2 regions of the Nocardioides sp. JQ2195 genome follow, and region 2 is predicted to be linked to the other one. Evidence: riboswitches for the same ligand, from Rfam matches in the RefSeq annotation. Region 2 holds a riboswitch; the other holds the start of a gene.
The links. Region 2 has a riboswitch for cobalamin ahead of ncot_RS14885 (precorrin-8X methylmutase). Riboswitches for the same ligand answer to the same signal wherever they lie in the genome.

Region 1 (3,398 bases), 830 kb from region 2:
CAGCTGGAGCCTCGCCTGCTCGAGGTGGTTGGAGTAGAGGTGCGCATCGCCGAAGGTGTGCACGAAGTCACCGACCTCGAGCCCGGTGACCTGGGCGACCATGTGGGTGAGCAGCGCGTAGGAGGCGATGTTGAACGGCACTCCGAGGAACACGTCGGCGCTGCGTTGGTAGAGCTGGCAGGACAAGCGGCCCCGAACGCTGTCTCCTTGGGGCGGCGCGACGTAGAACTGGAACATCGTGTGGCACGGCGCCAGCGCCATCTGCGGGATGTCGGCGACGTTCCACGCGGAGACGATGTGGCGCCGCGAGTCGGGGTCGCGGCGGATCTGCTCGATGACCTGCTTGACCTGGTCGACGTGGCTGCCGTCCGGAGCCGGCCAGGAGCGCCACTGGTAGCCGTAGACCGGTCCGAGGTCGCCGTTCTCGTCGGCCCACTCGTCCCAGATCGAGACGCCGCGGTCCTGGAGCCACTTCACGTTGGTGTCACCGCGCAGGAACCACAGCAGCTCGGCGAACACCGAGCGGGTGTGCACCTTCTTGGTGGTGACGAGCGGGAAACCGGCCGACAGGTCGAACCGCATCTGGTGGCCGAACACGCTGCGGGTGCCGGTGCCGGTGCGGTCCCCCTTGTCGGCGCCGTCGTCGAGGACACGCTGGAGGAGGTCGAGGTAGGGCTGCACGACAGCAGCCTACGACGCGTGGTTCCATGAAGGTGTGACCCACTCCGAGCTTGGTCTGATGGTCCTCTCCGGTTCGTCCGGTCGTCTCGAGACACAGCGCTGCGAGATGTTGCGCACGCACGGCATCGACGCCGTCCCGGTGCAGTGGTTCGGCGGCACCGGGCAGCCGAGGACCCCGCGGCGGGTTCCGCTGGAGTCGCTGCTGCCCCACCTCGAGCAGCTCGACCGGCGATGCCGTCGCGTGGGCATCCTCGGTGTCTCCTTCGGGGCGGAAGCAGCCCTGCTGCTGGCGGCGCGTGACGTCCGGGTCTCCGCGGTGATCGCCCTGTCGCCGACCTCGGTGGTGTGGGAATGCCCGGACCTCGAGGACGGCCGTCCGGTGCACGACGCGAAGTGGACCTGGCGCGGTGAGCCGATCGCCGGCGTTCCGTACGTCGACCAGACCGGGCACGCGCTGGCGGACGCGCGCGAGGTGCACGAGAAGAGCGTGGCCGCCCTCAACGGCAACCGGGTCGACTACGACATCCCGGTGGAACGCATCGACGCCTCCGTCATCGTGAGCGCCGGCGGCGACGACCGGGTGTGGCAGTCCGCGGCGTTCTGCGAGGACATCGTCGCCCGTCGCACCCACCACGGACAGGACACCACCCACCTCGTCGAGGCCGGGGCCGGGCACCGCGTGCTGCTCCCCGGGGAGCAGGCGCCTCCCCCGCGCACGGACCTTCCCGCGGGCGGCGACCCTGAGGCCGACCGGGCGCTCGGTGAGAAGGTGCTGGCCGCGATCCTGGAGCTGGGCTGAGCCGTCCGCTCCGCCTGCTGCGCTCCACGTCGCCTTCGTCTGCGCCGACGAGCAGTCGATCGGCGTCATCACCGGCCGATCAGATCGAAGGGCCCTGGCAACTCATGGTGCAGGCTCAGGCGTGCAGGCTCAAGCGTGCAGGCTCAGGCGTGCAGGCTCATCGGACCGTAGACCTCGCGGTCGGCCTCGAAGAGCGTCACCGCGTCGACACCCTGCTCGGCCAGGTCGGCGTAGAACTCGCCCACCCACGACTCGGCGTCCGCCTGGCTGACGAACGTCTCGTCGGCCAGGTCGCCGGTGATCTCCACCACGGCACCCGAGGCGTCCTCGAGGCGCCAGGTCCACGGACGCGGCGGTTCCGGGCTGGGTTTGAAGGTGGTCGGCTCTGGGGGGACGTTGGCCATGGCGTGAGACTAGCGCGCCCGCCTTTGACGAACGGGAGGCACGGTGGCACATTTCGGACTGGTACGTCGTCTCGTGGCGTCGTGCTGCACGTCCCGCTCTGGGGAAGCCGGTGAGATTCCGGCGCTGACCCGCAGCCGTCAAGCCGGAACACCGGACGGGATGTTGGCTCCAAACCGCCGAGGTCTGCGGAACGGGAGCCGGGCGCTCCTCCGGTCCGGTTCACGACCCCGCGTGCCGAACCCAAGAGAAGGTCACCACCCAATGCGTTCGCTGCGCACCACCATCGCCACCGCCCTGTCCCTGGCCCTGGCCGGACTGGTCATCGCCCTGACCCCGTCCACCGCCCACGCCGACGACGTCTACCGCTACTGGGCCTACTTCAGCGTGAGCAACGACAAGTTCGTCGCCCAGGCGGTCGGTCCGTCGTCGTCGAAGCCGAAGGACGGCACCGTCGAGGGCTACCGCTATGCGGCCCCCGCCGACTTCAACAACCCCAACGTCCCCCGTGCCGACCTCAGCAAGGTCACCTTCGAGTCGGTGTGCGGCGACAAGGAGGCCGAGTCCGACCAGAAGCGGGTGGCCGTCCTCATTGACTACGGCGTGGAGGCCGACGCCGCGAAGGGCGCCGAGATCCCCGAACCCGAGGCGTTGTGTGCCGTGGTCCCGACGAAGGCCACCGGGCTGCAGACGTTGCAGGCCGTCGCGCCCGACCTGCGCACGGAGAAGTCCTCCTACGGCCCGAGCCTGTGCGGCATCAGCGGCTACCCCGCCACCGGTTGCTCCAGCGACACCGCCGAGAAGGGCACCCCTGCCGAGGAGGGAACCGTCGAGTTCCAGACCGCCGCGGCGGGTGACGCCTCCGGCTCCGACGTCTCCGGGGCCGACTCCGAGTCCGACGACGACAACCTTCCCGTCCTCCTGGGCGTCGGCGGCGTCATCGTGGTGCTCCTCGCCGGCGGTCTCGTCCTGGCCCGCCGCAACCGCTCAGCAGCCTGATCATGCGCCCACACCACCTGATCACCCACCCGCGTGCACTGCACCCGGGTGCCTGGTGGCTGTGGGCGATCGGCCTGGCCGCCGCGGCGAGCCGCACGATGAACCCCGTCCCGCTGCTGTTGATCATCGCGGTGAGCTGGTTCGTCGTGTCGGCTCGTCGTGGCGACACCCCGTGGGCGTCGTCGTACGCCCTGTTCTTCAAGCTGGCGCTCTTCGTGATCGCCGTCCACCTGGTCTTCCAGACCCTGCTCTCGGGCAACGCCCAGGGCCTGACCGTCCTGTTCACGCTGCCGCAGCTTCCCCTGCCCGAGTCGACCGGGCTGCAGATCGGCGGCGAGGTGACCCTCGAGGCCCTGTTGTCGGCGCTGTACGTCGCGCTGCAGCTGGCCGCGATCTTCTGCTGCATCGGGGCAGCGAACGCCCTGGGCAGCGCCCGCCAGCTCCTGCGCTACGTGCCGGCGGCGTTGTACGAGATCGGTGTCGCCTGCATCATCGCGCTCACCTTCGCGCCCCAGTT
Region 2 (3,398 bases):
TGAAGCAGGGTTGTAGATCCCCAGCACCAGGTCAGCCCGGGAGACTGCTCGCAGCCGGTCCTCGATCACCGACCAGGGCTTGAGCCGGTCGCTCAGGCTCATCACAGCGAAGTCAGCACCGATCGGGGCGCCGGCGCGTGCCGCCACGGCCTGGATCGCGCTGATCCCGGGCAGGACCCGGACGGGCACGTCGGCGTACGCCGGTTCCTCGGCCGCCTCGAACACCGCCGACGCCATCCCGAAGACACCGGCGTCACCGCCGGAGACGACGGCGACGCGCTGACCCTGCTTGGCCAGGTCGAGAGCGAGCCTGGCCCGGTCGACCTCGACGGTGTTGCCGGAGGCGTGCCGGGTCAGGCCGGCTCGTTGGGGCACACGATTGACGTAGGGCCCATAGCCGACCACATGGTCGACCCCGGCGAGGGCCTGCGTGGCCTCGGGAGTGAGCCAGCAGTCGGGGCCGGGTCCCAGCCCGACGACCAGGAGCTCTTCGGCCCGCGGAGTGGTCTCGAGGGGGGCTCTGGTTTCGAGGCGGGCTCTGGTTTCGAGACGGGCTCTGGTTTCGAGACGGGCTCTGGTTTCGAGACGGGCTCTGGTTTCGAGACGGGCTCGTTCCTCGCCCTCCTCAACCACCGCCTCGGCCGGATCGATCACCGTATCGGCCGGATCGACCACCGCCTCGGCCGGATCGACCACGGCCTCGGTCGGCTTGACCACCGGAGTGCTGCTCGTCGCTCGCCGGCCACCGGGGTCGTCGGCGAGCGAGTCGCCGGGCACCACGATCAGCGAGAAGTAGGGGACCGACGACGGATCCACCTCGGTCACCTTCATCCAGCGCTCGGCGGGCATCGAGGCGCGCTCGATGTACCACGCGTGCTCGAGCCGACCGGCCTGTGCGAGCGCCTCGACCACCCCGGGGAAACGGCGTCCCAGCTTCATGATGATCGCGCCGTCGGTGTCGGCCAGGCGCCGGGCCAGCTCGGGGACGGGCAACGTGCCGGGCAGCACGGTGAGCACGTCGGTCTGTCTCACGAGCGGAGTGGCCACGACGGCGGTGGCAGCCGCGAAGGCCGGCACACCGGGCACGACCTCGGTGGGGAAGAGCGGTGACAGCCGGTCGTGGAGATACATGAACGAGCCGTAGAACAACGGGTCACCCTCGGCCAGCACGACGACCTTCCGACCGGCCTCGAGGTGCATCGACAGTCGGGAGGCGCAGGACTCGTAGAACTCGGCCATCGCGCCGGCGTACCCACCCGGATGGGCGGTCGGCCCGGTGGTGACCGGATAGCGGAGCAGCTCCTCGGTGACGCCGCCGGGAATCAACGAGTCAGCGATGCGGCGCGCATTCGATTCCTTGCCCACACCGGCGTGGTAGGCGATCACGTCGGCCTCCGCGATGAGGCGCGCCGCCTTGCGGGTGATCAGCTCGGGGTCGCCGGGGCCCAGTCCGACGCCGTGGAGCGAGCCCGTCATTCCTGCTCCTGGGCGAGTGCGTTGAGGGCGGAAGCGGTCATCGCCGAACCGCCCCGACGTCCACGGACCGTGAGGAACGGGATGTCGATGCCGTGGTCGGCTGCGAAGGAGGCCAACGCCTCCTTCGACTCGGCGGCGCCGATGAAGCCCACGGGGCAGCCTATGACGGCGGCCGGTCGTGGTGCTCCGTCGAGCAGCATCTCGAGCAGGTGGAACAGGGCGGTGGGTGCGTTGCCGATGGCGACGACAGAGCCCTCCAGCCGATCGGCGAGCAGGGAGAGTGCGGCCGCCGAGCGCGTGGTGCCCAGCTCGTGGGCGAGGCCCGGGACGCGCTCGTCGCGCAGCAGGCAGAGCACGTCGTTGCCACGGGGCAGCCGGGCCCGGGTGACACCGGAGGCGACCATGTTCGCGTCGGTGATGATCGGTGCCCCCGCCTCCAACGCGGACCGGGCTGCGGTGACGAGCCCCGGGTGGACCACCAGGTCATCGGTCAGGTCGGTCTGGCCGGTGCCGTGCACCATGCGGACAGCGACCTTCTCGGCCTCGGCCGGCAGGTGGTCCAGGCGGGACTCCGCCCGGATCGTGGCGAACGAGTCGACATAGATGGCGGCGCCGTCGTCGACGTAGTCATAGCGGCGCGGGGGTCTGCAGACGGACAACTTCACTCCTCGGGGTTCTCGCCCCTGGTGGATTGCGCCGGGTGTCGACGCTGGGTGAATCGAGATGTCCTGGCAGCAGTGTCTGGCTGGGCCCGAGGGCCTCACAGTGGCGGAACCGCCCCGGAATCACACCGGGTTCCTTCCGACAGGACGCGCGTCAGACTACGCGGTCGACGACCACGACGCTGCGCCACGGGGTGACGACGAGATGGTCCGGTTCGTCGGCGAGCAGGTCGTCGAGCTGCTCCCGGGTGAGCACGCCGTCGGGCACCGTCACGTGCGCCACGCCCGGAGCCACGACGCCGTACGGCGGGGGCGCGTTGGGCACCTCGATGCGCGGATCACGAGGGTGGTCATCGGTGCGGGCGGGCAACTCGTCGACGTGCCACGCAGCCGTCGGGCCCTCGCCACGCACGGTGATGAATGCCCGGGCCAGCCCGACCAGTCGCCCGGCAGCCTCCTCGAGGGGCACGACCGGGCCCCAGGCTCGAGTGCCCATGCGCAGTTGGCACTCGCTGCTCGAGACCGCAACCAACCCGAGGTCGAGACTGCGGTCGAGCAGGTCTCCGCGTCCGTCGTCGAGCACGAAGAGGAACCGGCCCGGCAACGCGGCCAGGGACGGGTGTGCGCACAGGCCCTCGTCCAGCTCCCTGGCCACCGGCCGCAGGTCGGCGCGACCTCTTGCGCGCGATTCACTGTCACCTGGTGACTGCAGATCGCGCGCAAGCGGGCTGTCGAGGCCACTGAGCGGCGAGACCATGATGTTGCGCACCAGCTCGTGGCTCGGAAAGGGCAGCAGTCCGGTCGCTGCTATCTCTTCGACGAGCTCCGGCGCAAGGCAGTCGCCGTCGGCCGGGAGCCCCCTGAGCTGCAGGTTCGCCCGCTTGGTCAGATGCACGGTGCCATCGCCATGAGACTCGGCGACGCGCAGCAGCCCGACCAATGCGTCCGGCTCGACCCGGCCGCCGACCAGGCGCAGCCGCACGAGAGCACCGTCCTCGGCGGGCCACGGGCGCAGCACTCCCGGACACAGGTCGGCCCTGTGGCGCACGGCAGGTGACTTCACGGCCGCATCGTCGCACGCCTCGTCGTGGCGGAAGGTGTTGACCGGGTGGGACGCCGATTCGGCACGTGCTCACGAGGTGTTGATAGCGTGACGGTGCCGTGGTGTTCGGGAAGCCGGTTCAATGCCGGCGCGGCCCTCGCCACTGTATCCGTCGAGTCGACGGCCCTTGCGGCGTTCCTCCAGCGAGATCGGGAGAG

Region 1: linked by a shared signal. The riboswitch ahead of ncot_RS10850 (SCO2322 family protein) and the one ahead of ncot_RS14885 (precorrin-8X methylmutase) in region 2 are both predicted to bind cobalamin.

Annotation. Positions count from the first base shown of each region.
Region 1 covers NZ_CP050902.1:2,289,050-2,292,447, forward strand. Annotated here, with positions in the region: gene ncot_RS10835 (thymidylate synthase) at 1-681, opposite strand, end outside; gene ncot_RS10840 (acyl-CoA thioester hydrolase/BAAT C-terminal domain-containing protein) at 716-1,480, shown strand; gene ncot_RS10845 (hypothetical protein) at 1,624-1,884, opposite strand; cobalamin riboswitch at 1,939-2,060, shown strand; gene ncot_RS10850 (SCO2322 family protein) at 2,147-2,881, shown strand; gene ncot_RS10855 (energy-coupling factor transporter transmembrane component T) at 2,884-3,398, shown strand, end outside.
Region 2 covers NZ_CP050902.1:3,119,662-3,123,059, reverse strand. Annotated here, with positions in the region: gene ncot_RS14890 (precorrin-2 C(20)-methyltransferase) at 1-1,476, opposite strand, end outside; gene ncot_RS14885 (precorrin-8X methylmutase) at 1,473-2,135, opposite strand; cobalamin riboswitch at 2,192-2,317, opposite strand; gene ncot_RS14880 (nitrite reductase) at 2,293-3,201, opposite strand; cobalamin riboswitch at 3,284-3,398, shown strand, end outside.